DNA from 2 places in the Erythrobacter sp. S57(2025) genome. Region 2 is predicted to be linked to the other one. Evidence: predicted binding sites of a transcription regulator. Region 2 holds the regulator's gene; the other holds the start of a gene.
The links. Region 2 encodes LexA, which represses DNA repair genes until DNA is damaged. Its sites were predicted from a motif close to GTTCCNCNCTTGTTCT; they were not measured.
Positions count from the first base shown of each region.

Region 1 (9,221 bases), 250 kb from region 2:
TCAAGGATGGGATCAGCATCCAAAACAGCTTTCAAATTCTTCCGAAAGGGATGGGGCAGTAGCCATGCAAAAAATTCAGGTCAAAAACCCAGTCGTCGAACTAGACGGCGATGAGATGACAAAGATCATCTGGCAGTGGATCCGTGAACGGTTGATCCTGCCCTACCTCGATGTCGACCTGAAATATTACGACCTCTCGATCGAAAAGCGTGACGAAACCGATGACCAGATCACGGTAGACGCGGCGAACGCGATCAAAGAGCACGGCGTAGGCGTGAAATGCGCAACCATCACTCCTGATGAAGCGCGCGTCGAAGAGTTCGACCTCAAGAAAATGTGGCGCTCGCCCAACGGCACGATCCGCAACATTCTTGGCGGTGTGGTTTTCCGTGAGCCTATCGTGATCGACAACGTGCCGCGTTTGGTGCCGGGCTGGACTCATCCAATTGTGGTTGGCCGTCACGCCTTTGGCGACCAATATCGTGCAACCGACACGCTGATCCCTGGTCCGGGTAAGCTGCGCCTCGTTTACGAAGGCGAAGACGGCACAAACCTCGACCTCGAAGTGTTTGAATTTGAAAGCTCAGGCATCGCGATGGCGATGTACAACCTTGACGATTCGATCCGTGCCTTTGCGCGCGCTTCGATGAATTACGGCCTTGATCGCAAGTGGCCTGTCTACCTCTCAACCAAGAACACGATCATGAAAGCCTATGATGGCCGCTTCAAAGACTTGTTCGAAGAAGTGTTCGAAAACGAATTCAAGGACAAGTTCGAAGAGGCCGGTATCACCTATGAGCACCGCCTGATCGACGACATGGTCGCATCTGCACTCAAATGGTCAGGCAAGTTCGTCTGGGCTTGTAAAAACTACGATGGCGACGTTCAGTCAGACACGGTTGCGCAAGGCTTCGGTTCATTGGGCCTCATGACGTCAGTTCTGATGACACCTGATGGCAAGACCATCGAAGCAGAAGCCGCACATGGCACCGTTACCCGCCATTTCCGCCAGCACGAACAGGGTAAGGCGACTTCGACCAACCCAATCGCCTCCATCTTCGCATGGACACGCGGTCTGATGTATCGCGGCAAATTCGACGAAACACCCGATGTGGTGAAGTTTGCCGAGACGCTTGAGCGCGTCTGCATCGAAACGGTCGAAAACGGCCAGATGACCAAAGACTTGGCACTGCTGATCGGCCCATCGCAGAACTGGCTAACGACTGAGCAGTTCTTCGAAGCGATCGTACAGAACCTCGAAAAAGAAATGCAGAGCTGGAGCTAAGCCTTAGCGCTTTCCTAGCACTCACTGCTGATCTACGGATAAGGGCGGCTGTTCGGATCGAATGGCCGCCCTTCTCGTTTTCACCGTAAAGCGACACCCAATGATAGGAGCGCGAACGCAAAGCCATGGCAGGTGAACTGACCCTCTCCCCGGTTATGCAGGATGCGCTCGTGATCCTTGGGGCGGCGGGCATTGTGATCCCGGTCTTCGCGCGTTTCCGCATTACGCCGATTATTGGGTTCATCCTGATCGGCATTTTGGTCGGTCCATTCGGCCTTGGCGCGATGGTTGAGCGATTGCCTTGGCTGCAATTTATCACGATATCCGACCCTGAGCGATTAACGCCCTTCGCCGATTTCGGCATAATCCTGCTGCTATTCGCCATCGGGCTTGAGCTGTCGTTCAACCGCCTATGGCAGTTGCGCAAACTGGTATTCGGTCTCGGCAGCCTCGAACTGCTGATCATCGGCAGCGTATCGGCGGCATTCTTTGGCTATTACAGCGGTATGAGCACTACGGCGGCGCTCGCGCTCGGTTTTGCTCTTGCCTTCTCCTCCACCGCGATCGTGCTGCCGATATCGGGCACCAAGTCCCCCGTCGGACGCGCGGCGCTGTCGATGCTGCTGTTCGAAGACATCATGATCGTCCCGATCATCTTTATCTTGGGCGCTTTGGCACCCAATGCATCAGCTGACGGTGTAAGCGGCTTGACCAGCACATTGGTGCAAGGCGGCGTAGTGATACTTGTGCTGCTAGTCGTGGGCCGATTTGCCCTGCCCCGCTTGTTCAGCCAAGCCGCGCGCACCAAAAGCCCGGAACTGTTCCTCGCTGCCTCTTTGCTGGTGGTGATCGGCGCGAGCCTTGCCACCGCTGCCACCGGCCTCTCCCCCATCGTGGGCGCATTGATCGCGGGGCTTTTAATCGCCGAGACCGAATATCACGGCGAGGTCGAAAGCATCATGGAGCCCTTTAAGGGCCTCGCGCTCGGTGTGTTTCTGATCACCATCGGCATGAGCATCGACCTGATGGAAATCTGGCGCAATCTGGGCGAGATTGCAGGCGCTGTCGTCGGCGTGCTGGTGTTCAAAGCCATTGTGACCGGTTCGCTGCTGCGCATGATGGGCGCGCGTCGTTCGACCGCCAGCGAGACGGGTGTCCTGATGGCCAGCCCTTCCGAGACGACGCTGATTGTTTTGGCCGCCGCCACCAGTGCCTATGTGATCGACACGGAAACCGCGCAGTTTTGGCAGATCGTGACCGCCATTGGCCTGACGATAACGCCACTGCTTGCAAAACTGGGCCGGGTGATCGCGCGCCGCATCGAAGCAGTGCCCGAATTGCCGGAAGAGGACGAGGTCGAGATCCGCACGATCATAATCGGCGGTGGCCGTGTCGGCAGGCTCATCGCTGACATGCTGGTCAAGCACGATCAAGCCTATGTCATGCTCGATTCAAACCCAGACCTGATCGATAATGCAAAACGCGATGGATACCGCGCTACCTTTGGCGATGCGGCGCGCGGCGATGCTTTGTCACGCCTGGGCATCGAAAACGCCCCTGCAGTAGTGCTCACGATGGATGAGCCTGTGCTAGCCCAACGATTGGTGAGCAAGCTGCGCAAAGAGCATCCTGACTTGTTAATTGTTGCCCGCGCGCGCGACACCGATCACGCCGCTGCAATGTACCGCGCCGGAGCGAGCCACGCCGTGCCAGAAAACTTGGAAAGTTCGCTTCAACTCTCTGAAGCGGTGCTGGTAGATATTGGCGTCGCGATGGGTCCTGTGATCGCCTCAATCCACGAAAAACGCGACGAATATCGCGAACGCTTGGAGCTTGAGGGCGGCCTCAAAGAGAAACCCAAATTGCGTTCGAGCAGGCTCGACACGACCGCCTCATCGACGAGTTAGCCTGCCAAGACCTGCTTCACCGCTGCAATAGCGTCCGACGCTTTTGAACCGTCTGGCCCGCCGCCTTGCGCCATATCAGGGCGACCACCGCCGCCTTTGCCGCCAAGCGCCTCGACACCGGCGCGCACCAGATCGACCGCGCTAAAACGCTCTTTGAGATCATCGGTTACCGCCGCAGCGATGCTGGCCTTCCCGTCATTAACCGCAACGATTGCCGCAATGCCGGAGCCGAGCCGGGCCTTTGTCTCGTCAAGCAACGGGCGAAGCTCTTTGGGATTCAAACCCTCGAGCACTTGTCCGCTAAACGCGATGCCAGCGACGTCCTCATCCCCACTAGCAGCGCCAACACTTTGACCGGAACCACCACCGCCAAGGGCCAAGGCCTTCTTCGCTTCGGCTAGCTCTTTCTCAAGCCGCTTTCGCTCATCCAACAAGGCCGCAATACGCGCGGGCACTTCATCGGGGGTCGCGCGGATCGCACTCGCCGCCGACTTGAGCGCCTCTTCGCGTTCGACCAGCCAACTGCGCGCAGCATTGCCTGTCAGCGCTTCGATCCGGCGGATGCCAGAGGATACGGCGCTTTCTGAGATGATCCGGAACAAGCCAATATCGCCTGTGGCTGTGACATGCGTACCGCCGCACAATTCCACCGAGTAATTGCGTCCATCGCCGCCTGCTCGGCCCATCGAAAGCACGCGAACCTCGTCGCCATATTTCTCTCCGAACAGCGCCAATGCGCCCGCTTCCACAGCATCGTCCGGGCTCATAAGGCGCGTTGCAACCGGTTCGTTCGCAAGGATCTCGGCGTTCACCTCCGCCTCAATCGCCGCAATTTCAGCGGGCTCAAGCGCCTTTGGATGCGAAAAGTCGAACCGCAAACGATCCTGCGCCACCAGCGAACCTTTTTGGGTCACGTGATTGCCAAGCTGATTGCGCAGAGCCGCATGGACAAGATGCGTCGCAGAATGGTTTGCGCGAATTTCGCTACGACGCGCGCTATCAACCTCGAGCTGGACATTGTCGCCAACCTTCACGCTGCCCGCGGTGATCGTCGCGTGATGAGCGTGCAACCGGCCAAGTGGCTTGCTTGTGTCGGTGATATCGGCAGCAAAGCCATCAGGAGTTGAAATGCGCCCCATATCGCCGGTTTGACCGCCGCTCTCTCCGTAAAACGGTGTTTGATTGGTGAGGATGACGACCTCATCGCCTGCAGATGCCGCATCAGTTTCCGCGCCATCTTTGACGATAGCCACCACAGTGCCCTCGCCAGAGGTGGCAACATATCCGGTGAATTCGGTGGCGCCTTCGCGTTCTGCTAAATCGAACCACACTTCGCCAGACGCCGCATCGCCGGAGCCTTTCCATGCGGCCCGCGCAGCTTGTTTCTGGCGCTCCATAGCGACATCAAAACCGGCGCGGTCGACAGCAATGCCGCGCGCCCTCAACGCGTCTTCGGTCAAATCATAGGGAAAGCCGTATGTGTCGTAGAGTTTGAAGGCGGTTTCGCCATCAAGCTCACCGCCCTCGCCCATTGTGCCCGTCGCTTCGTCGAGCAGCTTGAGACCTTTTTCGAGCGTTTTACGAAACTGCGTTTCTTCACGCAGCAACACCTCTTCGATCAGGTCCTGCCCGCGCTGCAGTTCAGGATAGGCCTGCCCCATTTCCGTAACGAGTGATGGCACCAAACGGTGCATCAATGGCTCGCTTGCACCCAGCAAGTGGGCATGGCGCATCGCGCGGCGCATGATCCGGCGAAGGACATAGCCGCGGCCTTCATTTGATGGGAGCACGCCATCGGCCATCAGGAACGATGTTGAGCGCAAATGGTCAGCGATCACCCGGTGCGACGCAGTGTTGTCGCCAGTTGCTTCGACACCCGTCATCCCCACAGATGCGGCGATCAGAGCCTTGAATGTGTCAGTGTCATAATTGTCGTGCACGCCTTGCATGACCGCAGCGATGCGTTCGAGGCCCATGCCGGTGTCGATCGAAGGGCTCGGCAAATCAGATCGCGTGCCATCAGCGGCCTGATCAAACTGCATGAAGACCAAGTTCCAGATTTCGATGAAGCGGTCGCCATCTTCGTCTGGACTTCCGGGAGGTCCACCGGGAATGTGGTCACCGTGATCATAGAAAATCTCCGAGCATGGACCGCAAGGGCCGGTCTCACCCATCGACCAGAAATTGTCATTGGTTGAGATGCGAATGATGCGCTCTTCGGGAAGGCCCGAAATCTTGCGCCACAGGTCAAACGCCTCATCATCGGTGTGGTAAATTGTGGCGGTCAATTTATCGGGTGCGAGGCCCCATTCTTTGGTGAGCAAGGTCCAGGCATTCAGGATCGCCTGTTCTTTGAAATAATCGCCGAATGAAAAGTTGCCGAGCATCTCAAAGAAAGTGTGGTGGCGCGCAGTGTAGCCGACATTGTCGAGATCATTGTGCTTGCCACCTGCCCGCACACATTTTTGCGAGGAGGTCGCACGTGGCGCTGGCGGGGTTTCGAGCCCGGTAAAGGCATTCTTGAACGGCACCATCCCTGCGTTCACGAACATCAAGGTCGGATCGTTGTAGGGAACCAGCGGGGCGCTTTGCACTGGCGCATGATCTTGGCCCGCGAAAAAGTCGAGGAAGGACCGGCGGATGTCGTTAGTCGAAGTCATGATCGCCAGTTAAGCAATGGATCGGTGCCCGACAAGACAAAGCGAGCACGCCTTGCGACATTCTGCGTCGATGACTGCGCATGTGGCGTCCATTCGACACAGTTCACACTCACCTGACACCCAAAGCCGAAAACCAAAGCGAACACGAAAAACCGGCAGGAACCGCGTCCCTCAAATGAATGAGGATGGGTTCATGCCGGTATTCCGGTTGTCCGGGTGAGCGGGCCTATCAAGCCTGCTCCAATACCCGCTTGAGGATCAGCTGTCGGAGTCCGCGTCCGGGCCCGTCATCATTTCCTCGGCGACCTCGTCGGTTTTACCGCGAATTTCGGCTTCCAACTTGTCGCAAACTTCTGGGTTCTCGGCGAGATAGGTCTTCGAATTCTCGCGACCTTGGCCGATGCGCACGCTGTCATAGGAATACCAGCTGCCCGATTTCTCAACCAAGCCGGCTTTCACCCCAAGGTCGAGAATTTCACCTCGTTTGGAGATGCCCTGACCATACATGATGTCAAACTCGACCTGTTTGAATGGCGGAGCGACCTTGTTCTTGACCACTTTGACGCGGGTCGAGTTGCCGATCACTTCGTCGCGGTCCTTGATCTGACCCGTGCGGCGGATATCCAAGCGGACAGAGGCGTAAAACTTAAGCGCATTGCCGCCCGTCGTCGTCTCAGGGTTGCCATACATCACACCGATTTTCATGCGCAGCTGGTTGATGAAGATCACCATGCACTTTGAACGGTTGATAGAGCCGGTGAGCTTACGCAGCGACTGCGACATCAAGCGTGCCTGAAGACCCACATGCGAATCGCCCATTTCGCCTTCGATCTCAGCGCGCGGCACCAAAGCCGCAACCGAATCGACGACCAAAACGTCAACAGCATTGGAGCGAACCAGAGTGTCGGTGATCTCAAGCGCCTGTTCGCCTGTATCAGGCTGCGAGACGATCAATTCATCAATGTCGACGCCCAGCTTTTTCGCATAGACCGGATCAAGCGCGTGCTCTGCATCCACAAAGGCCGCTGTGCCGCCCGCTTTTTGCGCCTCTGCAATCACATGCAGCGCAAGCGTCGTCTTACCAGAGCTTTCTGGACCATAGACTTCGATAACGCGGCCTTTAGGCAGACCGCCAATGCCAAGCGCAATATCAAGCCCAAGCGAACCGGTTGAAATTGATTCGACCTGCATCGCTTCTTTTGAGCCCAGCTTCATCGCTGAACCCTTACCAAAAGCGCGGTCAATCTGTGACAACGCCGCGTCGAGTGCCTTTTGACGATCCACGCCTTTTTCCTTCTCTACCAGCTTTAGTTGCGTAGCCATCGCATGCACTCCTTCGCTTGCCTAGGGCCAGTTAAAACTTTTGACCGACCGTTTGGAGAGACCCTCTTGCCGCCCCCTGTTGGAACAGCATGTATCCCATTTGTTCTCATAGAACAAGAGTGGAACAAAATTATTTTTCGATGGGTCTTCAGGCGTCTTGTGCGGCCTTGGCCTGACGCATCACTGCGCCGACTTTATCGCTGATTGCGCTGACGCTGAAAGGCTTGGGGATGAAGTGCATATCGGGGATGTCGATTTCGCTGCGCAGGTTTTCCTCAGCATAACCAGACATGAAGAGCACTGGCAGATCGGGGCGCAGCTCACGGATAGCGCGGACCATCGCTGGGCCATCCATGCCGGGCATCACAACGTCGCTGACCACCAGATCAAACTCGCCGCCCTTGGTGATTTCGGCAAGACCGTCTTCCCCATCTGGGCAGGCGGTGATTTCATAGCCCGCCCGTGAGAGCGCCCGCTCTGCAACGGCGCGCACCATGTCTTCATCCTCGACCAGAAGTACGCGGCCGCCCACTGACCATTCAGAGCTCTCGGTAAGTTCAGGCTCCGGCTTTTTGCGGGGCACTTCGCCGTGGTGGACGGGGAAGTAGATCGTGAAGCGCGCGCCCACCTGGCGGCCGCCTGCATCAGACAGATTGTCCGCAAAGATAAAGCCGCCCGACTGTTTGACGATCCCATAAACGGTCGAAAGCCCAAGGCCTGTGCCCTTGCCCAATTCCTTGGTCGTAAAGAATGGTTCGAACAGTTTGGGCAGAACATGATCGGGAATGCCGCCGCCATTATCCTGCATGATCAGCACGGTGTAGTCGGCCGCTGGCAGCACTTCTGATCCCAGCTTGATCACTTCGGTGGACGGGATTGAGCGGGTGAGCAGAGTGATGCGCCCTTGCGCTTCACCGGTGCCACTTTTGCCCGCGCCGCTCATGCCTTTGCCGCCCGCTCCGCCATGCGCGCCATTCATATTGATCGCATCGCGCGCATTGACGGCCAAGTTCATGATGACCTGTTCAAGCTGTTGCGGATCGGCCCTTACCGCCCCCAGATTGCGATCATGCTGGACAAAGTATGCGATCTTCTCACCCAGCAACCGTTTAATGAGCGGGCTTACCTCGCTCACCACGTCGGGCAGTTGCAGAATTTCAGGCCGCAATGTCTGTTGGCGCGAAAAGGCGAGCAATTGGCGCGTTAGCGATGCAGCGCGGTTGGAGTTCGCGCGGATTTGCTGGATGTCGTCATAATCGCTGTCGCCGGGCGTGTGCCGCAGCAGCATCAGATCGCACGTGCCGATAATAGCGGTGAGCACATTGTTAAAGTCATGCGCAACACCGCCGGCAAGCTGGCCAACCGCTTGCATCTTCGTTGCCTGAGCAACCTGGCGTTTGAGCTGTGTCTCTTCAGATGAATCGACCAGCATCAACAATACCGATGCCTCGCCCAAGCCCCGCACACCGGCAAGCCCCATCGAAACGGGTTCATCCGGCTGAGCTGTAAGGCGCAGTGCCATATCGCCGCTGGTCGCAGGACCGCGCCCATGGCGACGCACGGCGTCAGAAAGCGCAGCCTTGTCCTCTTTCACGACCAGATCGGTTGGGAATGCCGGTAGCCCGCGATCCTTGCGTCCGATGGAGCGCAGGAACGCATCATTGCCAAATAGGAACCGGCCATCGCGGTCTGTCATGGCAAGGCCGAGTGGGAGTTGCGCGAGCAAAGCCTCCAGCTGCGCCACGCCGGCCTGTGATGATCCATCCCAGCCGCCGCCAATGCCAACGCCGCTATCGACCAAGAGCATAAGCGATGCACCATCGTCCGGGCCGGGCTGAGTGCCCGCTTGCGCAGGTTCAACCAATGGCACATCGATCAAGGTTTGCGGGGTGCCCGCTCGCCCTTCGCGCGCGAAGAAAATGCGTTCGCGGTCGTCTGCCCGCAGCAATGCAGCAAAATCCTGTCCCGCCAAAGTCGCTGTCGCATCGCCAGAGGCTCGCTCGGCAAACCCAGTGCTCACGCTGCGGATGGCTCCGTCGGGTCCAG
Region 1 covers NZ_CP200299.1:858,486-867,706, reverse strand. The annotation lists gene AC0V6N_RS04130 (NADP-dependent isocitrate dehydrogenase) at 65-1,285, shown strand; gene AC0V6N_RS04125 (cation:proton antiporter domain-containing protein) at 1,411-3,192, shown strand; gene alaS (alanine--tRNA ligase) at 3,189-5,852, opposite strand; gene recA (recombinase RecA) at 6,111-7,175, opposite strand; gene AC0V6N_RS04110 (response regulator) at 7,324-9,221, opposite strand, start outside.
Region 1: a site for LexA is predicted at 7,286-7,301, ahead of recA (recombinase RecA). Genes of this name have one in related genera too.

Region 2 (9,221 bases):
CCGGCTTTGACCGTGCCCCTTGGCTCGCGGTGGTGTTCGGCGCAGGGATTATGACCTGGTTTGCGCTCCAAACGCCGTGGCAATGGATGGCGGCAATGGGGAGCGCGTTCTTATTGGCACTTTTTGCGCTCGCAATGTGGCGCGAGGATGATGGGCGCGGGCATCTGCGCCGAGCTGTGATCGCGTGTTCAGTACTGTTTGCCTTGGGCATAAGCATTGTGTGGCTGCGATCCGAAATGGTCGGAGCTGAGCCGATCGAACGCCCAATGATTGAGCGGGTGCAGGGCTATGTGCTGGAACGGCAGGACCAACCTGCCCAAGACCGTATCCGATTAACAATGGCGGTGCGCGACGCGGAAACGGCGCAAAGCCGCAAGATACGGATCAACGTGCCGTTAGAAGAGGCCTTGCGAGTTGAGGCCGAGTATTCACAAGGCGACGGAGCGAAAGTCTTGCGCGAGGGTGCGATCCTCAAGATGCGCGTCCGACTAATGCCGCCAGCAAGCCCAATGTTACCCGGCGGTTATGACTTTGCTCGCGCCGCCTGGTTTAAAGGACTGGCCGGCACAGGCAGTCTATTGGGTGCAATCGAGGTCGTTCAAGCCCCTGATGGCAGGCCAGCCATCGGTTTCCTTCAACGTCAGATTGCTGCCCATGTACGTGACAATGTCGAGGGATCAGCAGGCACAATCGCCGCCGCCTTTGCTAGCGGGGACCGGGGGGCAATCGTCGAAGCCGACGAAGAGGCCATGCGCGATGCTGGACTAACGCATCTTTTGGCGATTAGTGGGCTGCATGTCAGTGCAGTGATCGCTGGAGCGTATTTCGTGGCGCTCAAGCTCTTGGCTCTATTCCCGGCCTTGGCATTGAGAGTGCGTTTGCCAGTAGCCGCCGCCGCTGTCGGCGCGTTGGCCGGGGTGAGCTATACACTTCTTACAGGAGCTCAGGTGCCCACGGTCAGAGCATGCGTTGCGGCAATGCTGGTGCTAATCGCTTTGGCGATGGGGCGTGACGCTTTGTCATTGCGTATGGTTGCGGCAGCAGCCGTTTTTGTCATGCTACTGTGGCCTGAAAGCGTTGTTGGGCCCAGTTTCCAAATGAGCTTTTCAGCTGTGCTTGCGATCGTGGCGCTTCATTCAAGTGCTCCGGTAAAGGCCTTTATGGCGCCACGCGAAGAGCCGTGGCTCAAACGAACGGGGCGCGGCGTCTTTATGCTGTTCGTCACTGGCTTGGTCATTGAAATTGCATTGATGCCCATCGTGCTGTTCCACTTCCACCGCGCAGGAGTCTACGGCGCCTTTGCTAACGTCATCGCTATCCCGCTGGTCACTTTCATTTCGATGCCTCTCATTGCGATTGCATTGTTCTTCGATCTGCTGGGGCTGGGAGCGCCATTTTGGTGGTTGGCAGAGGGGTCATTGAACCTTTTGCTTGGAATTGCGCATTTCACCGCAGAGCAGCCAGGTTCGGTAAAGCTGATGCCGCAGATGAGCTATTTGACGATCGCGCTGTTTGTCGGCGGGGGCCTGTGGCTTGCGCTATGGAATGGGCGAGCGCGATTGCTTGGTTTTGCTCCTGCAATTGTTGCGACCCTCATGCTGTTAACAACGCCTATTCCAGACGTACTTATCGGACGGGAGGGGCGGCATGTGGGGATCACCATTCCAAACGCTGACGGAAGCAGGAGTTTGCTATCGTTGCGCGACAGCCGTTCTTCCTATTCGCGTGACAACCTGCTTGAGCTTTCCAGCGTGACGAGTGAGCCTGTGCCTTTGGCGCAGTGGGAGGGAGCTCGCTGTTCTCCTGAATTCTGCACAGTCGAGATCACGCGAGGAGGGCGGGATTGGTCGCTATTGCTTGCCCGCAATCGGGAGATGATCGAGGAGCGCTCTTTGGCCGCTGCCTGTGAACGCGCGGACATCGTGGTGGCTGACCGCTTTTTGCCGCGCTCTTGTTCACCGCGCTGGCTGAAGGCGGATCGTCGCATGCTCATTCGAACAGGAGGCCTTGCACTTGATCTGACCAATGAACGAGTCACCAGCGTCTCTAGCAAGCAGGGTGAGCATGGTTGGTGGCGCGGGGAGGACGACTAGCGCCGCACCTGTCCCCGCGAACACCGTATCAGTGATAGCGACGTAGCAAGCCTGCAAGCTTGCCCTGAACTTCCACTTCGCCCGAGCCATAAACCTGTGGGTCATAGGAGGCGTTTGCCGGATCGAGCCTTACAAGCCCGCCATCCTTATGGAGGTATTTGAGCGTTGCCTCTTCGCCGCGCACCAGCGCAACCACAATCTCGCCATCGCGCGCCGTGTTGGTGCGGCGGATCAGAGCAAAGTCACCATCGAAGATGCCTGCCTCGACCATCGAATCGCCAGATACCTCAAGCGCATAATGCTCACCGGGGCCAAGCAGAGCCGCGGGCACGGGAAGCGAGCTTTGCCCCTCTAGAGCCTCAATCGGCGCACCTGCTGCGATCCGGCCATGAAGCGGAATGTCGATCACGTCATTGGCCGGTTCGGGCACGTTAGTGTTAGCTGCTGGCGCTCGTGCCGACATCGCAGGCGCACTCGCACGCGGTGCAGGTGTCGAATCCTCAGGTTGCTTGATCACTTCCAAAGCGCGGGCGCGGTTGGGGAGACGACGGATGAAGCCGCGTTCCTCAAGCGCTGAAATCAGACGGTGAACGCCCGACTTGCTCTTGAGATCAAGCGCTTCCTTCATCTCTTCAAAACTGGGCGAAACCCCTGTTTCCTCCAGACGCTGCTGGATGAAGCGGATCAGTTCATGCTGTTTTGCCGTTAACATGGGCAAACTCCGTAAAGGCGCACTCGTCGCGCAGCGCGCAAACGCTGCAAAGTGCCAAACTTGTCGCGCCCTCAGAGGCAGCGCCCATTCACACGGAAAGCTGCATTACAAGGCACTCTCTCGCGCACCTATATGGTGAACGGATGTAGAACAAGTAGGCAACTTCAATTGCCAAGTCAAGCGCCTCAGATCACCAAACCCCGCAGAACTCAGCCGTTTTGGAGGTTGTAGACAGGAACGAGGTCCCCAGCCTTGCTCGCAGGTGAGTTGGCCGGGCGGTTAATCAGGCAATTTGCCGTTGCCAGTGACCGTATTGCGCTTGAGTCTTGTGATGCCGCGAGGCTGACTTCGCCGCCCATAGCGATCCCTCTTAGGAACTCGCGCCGGTTGCCGGTGGCAGGCAGGTCGTGCGCGGCTCGCATCGGAGTGCTTTGCGGCAGCGGCTCCCCAGCTCCCATGGCCGCCCCGATCAGGGGCAGGGCGAACAGGAAGCAGGTCACGAAGCTCGATACCGGATTACCCGGCAGACTCAGTATGACCTGCTTCCCCCGTGTCGCCACCATCAGCGGTTTGCCTGGCTTGATCGCAACCTTCCAAAACGCGATGTCGGCGCCCCAATCGCGCAGTGCCTGCTGGATGAGGTCATGGTCGCCCACAGATGCGCCGCCTGATGTGATGAGGATGTCGCAGTCTGCCGACCGCCGCAACGCGGTGGCAAGCGCGGCGGCATCGTCTGGAACGGGGCCAAGCATGGTGGGCATGCCGACATAGGAAGCCACCATGCTCGCCAGCATCACGCCATTGCTTGCCGGGATCTGGTGCGCGGCGAGAGGCTCTCCTGCGGGCACCAGTTCATCACCGCTGTCGAGCACAGCGACCTTGGGCGCGGCCACCACCGGCACTTCGCCATGCCCGGCCGCGATCGCCAGTGCCATTGCAGCAGGGGTGAGGGCTGAACCTTTGGTGAGCAGCGTGTCGCCTTCACCGAAGTCGAAGCCTGCGCGCCGGATGTGCTGACCGGGAGAGGGCATCTCGGTCGCCATGACCATCATGCCGTCAAGTGTCGCATCCTCTTGGATCAGCACGCGGTCTGCACCGCTTGGCACATGCGCTCCGGTGGAGATGCGGGTGCATTGCCCTGCTTCGAGCACTCCCGTGAACGGAGCGCCTGCGCGGCTCTCTCCAACGTGCTCCCATGGTCCGTCTCCGGGGGCCAGCGCATAGCCATCCATGGCTGAGAGGTCGGCTGCGGGCTGCGTGCGTTTGGCAGCCACGTCGCGCGCGAGGTAGCGTATGCCTGTACCGGGAGCCAAGGGCACGACGGCTTCCCCGAGCGTCGGCGCGAGGGCGAGCAGCCGCGCCTGCGCCTCTTCAAGGTCCAGTAGCTCGCTCAAGCCACAGCCTTCCCATCCGCTCGCCAAGTGCCGCTCTTGCCGCCGCGCTTCTCGATCAGTCGGACCTCACCGATCACCATGCCTTTGTCGATCGCTTTGGCCATGTCGTAGATGGTGAGCAGCGCGGTTGAGACGGCCACCATCGCCTCCATCTCCACGCCCGTCTTGCCCGTAAGTGAGGCGGTGGCGGTGGCGCGCACGCCCCAAGTGCCATCAGCTTCCTCAAACGCGAAGTCGACATTGACCGCTTCCAGTCCAAGCGGATGGCACAGCGGGATCAGCTCGCCCGTGCGTTTGGCGGCCATGATCCCGGCGATGCGGGCGGTGCCCAGCACGTCCCCTTTTGGCGCGTTGCCTTCGCGGATTGCGGTGAGCGCTTCGGGTGACATGGTGATGATGCCAGAGGCTATCGCGACCCTGTGCGTTTCCACTTTCCCGCCCACATCGACCATGCGCGCTGAGCCGTCTTTGCCGATATGAGTGAGATCGTTCATTTTCAGTGCCTTAGGTGAGACATGGACCGCATGTTACACGGTCCTGGGAAAGAAAAATCACCACCGCACAGACGGTGGCTTCTAAAGGAATAGAACCAAGCTTTGATTGCTGTCCACTGCATGCCCTGTCCATGCCAAATTGGCGGGCTGTAAGAAAGCGGTCCACTTATCCGTTGAGCAGCGTCCGGGTCGCCTCAGCCACGTCATCTGCGCGCATCAAGCTTTCGCCGACAAGGAAGGTTCGCACACCGCTTTTCGAAAGACGTACGCAGTCTTCGTGGCTCGCAATTCCGCTCTCGCCAACCAGCAGCGCAGTGTCCGGCACCATTGGCGCAAGGCGCTCTGTGGTTTCAAGCGAAGTGGTGAATGTCTTGAGGTCGCGATTGTTTATCCCGATCAGCTGCGAATTGAGGTGCGCAAGGGCACGCTCCATCTCGGCCTCGTCATGAACCTCGACCAGCACGTCCATGCTATGTTCGCGCGCCGCCGCCTCAATCTCGCGCATTTGCGCGTCCGAAAGCGCGGCAACGATAATCAGGATCGCATCAGCGCCAATCGCGCGTGCCTCAAGGCATTGCCACGGATCGACCATGAAATCTTTGCGTAAGGCAGGTATCGCACAGGCTGCGCGCGCGGCCACGAGGTAATCCTCATGCCCTTGAAAATAGGGTGCATCGGTCAGGACGGACAGACAAGCTGCGCCGCCCGCTTCGTACTCGCGCGCATGCTGAGCGGGTTGGAAATCGGCACGGATCAGGCCCTTTGACGGGCTTGCTTTCTTGACCTCCGCGATTAGCGCAAAGCCGGTTTCTGACTTGGCACGCAAAGCCGCCTCGAAACCGCGCGGGGCTGACTGCTCACTCGCCGCCGCCTCTAGCGCAGCGACAGTGGTTGCCGGTTTGCGCGCGGCCACTTCGCTCGCCTTATTGACGCAGATTTCTTCGAGCTTATTCATGGGCCCTTACTTTGCCAGTTCGATCCAGTTTTCGAGCAGTTTGAGCGCTCGGCCTGAATCGAGCGCTTCTGCTGCCATGGCAACGCCATCTTCCCATTCCTGCACCTTGTCAGCGACAATCAGCGCGCCTGCCGCATTTAGCTGCACCGCTTGGCGATAGGGTCCCGGCGCGCCGAGCAGCAGAGCCTTTAGCGCGGCGGCATTGTGGGTTGCATCATCGCCGCGAATGGCTTCGATGGGGGAATTGGGCAGGCCAGCCTCGGATGGGTGGACCCGGTTCATCTCAAACGCATTGCCGGTGACGACGGCGACTTCATTTCCGCCTGCCAGGCTCAATTCATCCAGCCCCTCATCGCCGGAGACGATCAAGGAGCGGCCCGTGCCAAGCTTCGCCATCGCGCCTGCATAGATCGGCACATAGGCAGGGCGCGCGATCCCGATCAGCTGACTGGTCACGCCAGCAGGATTGGAGAGCGGACCCATCAAGTTGAAGATCGTGCGCTTACCAATCTTAAGCCGGATGGGTTGGATGCGGCCCATTGCGGGGTGGTGGTTCTTTGCAAACAGAAAACAGATGCCCAGCTCTGCGAGCGTCTTCTCCGCCGTCTTGCCCGCCGCATCCATGTCGAGGCCCAGCGCTTCCAGCGTGTCTGCCGCGCCCGCTTTGGATGAGGCGGCGCGGTTGCCATGCTTTGCCACGGGCACTCCGCAAGCCGCGACAACTAGGCTTACGGCGGTGGAGACATTGAGCGTGTGGTGCCCATCGCCGCCGGTTCCGCATACGTCGATGGAGCCCTCGGGCGCATCAATCGGGATCAACCGAGCGCGAAGGGCGCGGGCTGCGCCAGCGATTTCGTTCGAGGTCTCGCCGCGTGCCGACAGAGCGATAAGAAACTGCTCGATCTCATCCTCAGTGGTCCCGCCATCCAGCAGAGTGCCAAATGCGGTTTCGGCTTCTGTTTCAGTGAGCGGTTTGGAGATGTCGGGTAGGCTCATTAGCTCACTCTTTCAGGAAGCGCCGCGTCAATGCCGCAGATGTTGAGGAAGTTGGCGAGCAGCGCATGGCCATGCTGCGTCGCGATGCTTTCGGGGTGGAATTGCACGCCGTGAATGGGGAGACTTTCGTGGCGGAATCCCATGACGCTTGCGTGGTCACCCCCGGGAGTTTCTGCGTGGGCATTGGCGATCAGGCTGGCAGGCATGTCGACCACTTCAAGGCTGTGATAGCGGGTTGCGGTGTAGGGCGAGGGCAGGCCTGCAAACACACCCGTGCCATCATGCGTAACTTCCGAAGTCTTGCCATGCATCAGCCCGCCGCGCGTAACCGTGCCGCCGAAATGTTGACCGATGCTCTGGTGCCCCAGACACACGCCGAGCAATGGCTTTTCCGCATCCGCGCAGGCCGCAACCAGATCGAGGCTGATCCCTGCCTCATTGGGCGTGCAGGGGCCGGGCGAGATGAGAAAGCCGCTCGCATTGGTGGCAATCGCTTGCGCCGCGGTCAGTGCATCATTGCGCTCCACCCGCACTTCAGCCCCCAGCTCCATCAGATAATGGACAAGGTTGAAGGTGAAGCTGTCGTAATTGTCGATGACCAGAATCATTGCAGGGGCTTTCGCGCAAATGGTGGCGGGGTTCAAGCTTGGGCGCGGCTCTTGTGCCAAGCATGCACTGCACCGTCCGCAATCACGGCTGCAACTGCGCCGACGCCATAGGCTACGATATCCTCCCAAGTGAAGGTCGTACCGAGCACAATGCGCGCAACCGGGTTGTCCTGAAGGCCAAGCAAAGTGAGCGCATCGAGATATTGCATGATCTCAACCGCAAGCCCGACCAGAAAGGCGAAGAGGGCGGCGATTGAGCGGCGCAGATCAATCACGCTGAGCAGCGCGCAATAGACCAGCATCACTGCGAGCACATCGCCAAGCACGGGTCGGATGAAGCTGTCGCGAACGAAGAGCGCGATGACGATCTCAATCGCGAGCAATGCCGCAGCGGCGAGCGCATATCCGCGATGCAGCCTCAATCTCAGGCGCCCGCAAACTTATCCGTTGCGCGCACCAGACCGTCGATAATCCCCGGCTCGCTTGCCGAATGACCGGCGTCATTGACGATCCATAGCTCTGCTTGCGGCCATGCTTTCTTAAGCGCCCATGCGGCGGCAGGCGGCGTGCAAATGTCGTGGCGACCTTGCACGATGATCGCCGGGATATGGCTGATCTTGGAAACATCACGCAGTAATTGCGCTTCCTCGAGGAAGAAATCTTCGAGGAAGAAACGCGCGCAGATGCGGGCAAAGGGCACCGCTTTGGACGGGTCGGCAAATTCTTCGAGCAAGCCTTCATTGGGCAAAAGCGTCGCGACCGAGCCTTCCCAAATCGACCATTCCTTCGCTGCTGCCAGCCGTGTTGCTTCATCGTCGCTGGTTAGGCGCGAATAATACGCCTTCACCAGATCGCCGCGCTCATCCTCTGGGATATGGCCAGAGAAACTGTCCCATTGTTCCGCCATGATCTCGCTCGCGCCAAAGCGGTAGAGCCAGCCTTTTTCCTGCTGGCGGGCAAGGAATACGCCGCGCAGCACGATTTCGGACGTGCGCTCCGGGTATTTTTGGGCATAAGCGAGCGCGAGTGTCGCACCCCAGCTGCCACCAAAGACCTGCCATTTATCGTGGCCGCACATTTCACGCAGATGCTCAATATCATCGACAATGCGCCATGTATCATTGTGCTCGATTTCAGCGAAGGGCAGCGATTTGCCGCAGCCGCGCTGGTCGAACAGCAGCACGTCATATTTGGCAGGGTCCCATTGGCGTCGATGCGAAGGGGCCATGCCGCCGCCCGGTCCGCCATGCAGAAATACGGCAGGCTTTGCACCCGGCGTGCCCACGCGCTCATAGTACAGCTGATGGCCATCGCCGACATCGAGCATTCCCGTCTCATAGGGCTCAATCTCAGGATACAGTTCGCGCTCGTATGTGAGCATATTGCCGCTTCCCATTACTTGGTCTCCACAATGATCAACGGGCCGACCCTGCGGCCATCCATGCGCCCCGTGCTTGGATCCCACAGCGAGGAGATGTTCCCGTCTAGGAACAGTGCATTGGACGCTTCCAACTCATCGCGGAAATAGCGCGCGAGTTGCCCAAAGCTGAGCGGCGCGTTTGAGATCACGAAATGCGCTTTGCCATCGCCCGCAATGCCGACCCCGTTGCGAAGCGCTTTGGACGGGCCGTCCTCAGAAATCTCAGGGTGCAATTCGCCATTGATGACGAGCATCGGCCCTGATTGCGTGCCGAAATTGGGGCGCGTGCCGATGGTGCGCAGGAATGTGTCTGTATCAAGAATACGCCAGCGCGTGGTGCCGCCGAAGAAAACGCCATTGGGTTTCAGGAAAAAATTGCCCGAACCATCGCCGCGGTTGAGTTCGGCAAGGCGGTCTTCATCGCGCACAAAATAGCCAACCGGCTTCAGATCATCGCCATACATGCCGCCATTCATGACGAAAGCAATGTCGCCTTCATTCTTGCCAGCGGCCCAGCCTTCGATAGTGCCGAATTTGTCGCCGCTAACA
Region 2 covers NZ_CP200299.1:1,106,436-1,115,656, forward strand. The annotation lists gene AC0V6N_RS05325 (ComEC/Rec2 family competence protein) at 1-2,093, shown strand, start outside; gene lexA (transcriptional repressor LexA) at 2,122-2,805, opposite strand; gene AC0V6N_RS05335 (molybdopterin molybdotransferase MoeA) at 3,015-4,199, opposite strand; gene moaC (cyclic pyranopterin monophosphate synthase MoaC) at 4,196-4,693, opposite strand; gene trpC (indole-3-glycerol phosphate synthase TrpC) at 4,860-5,648, opposite strand; gene trpD (anthranilate phosphoribosyltransferase) at 5,655-6,644, opposite strand; gene AC0V6N_RS05355 (anthranilate synthase component II) at 6,644-7,252, opposite strand; gene AC0V6N_RS05360 (ribosomal maturation YjgA family protein) at 7,285-7,674, opposite strand; gene pip (prolyl aminopeptidase) at 7,677-8,648, opposite strand; gene AC0V6N_RS05370 (phosphodiester glycosidase family protein) at 8,648-9,221, opposite strand, start outside.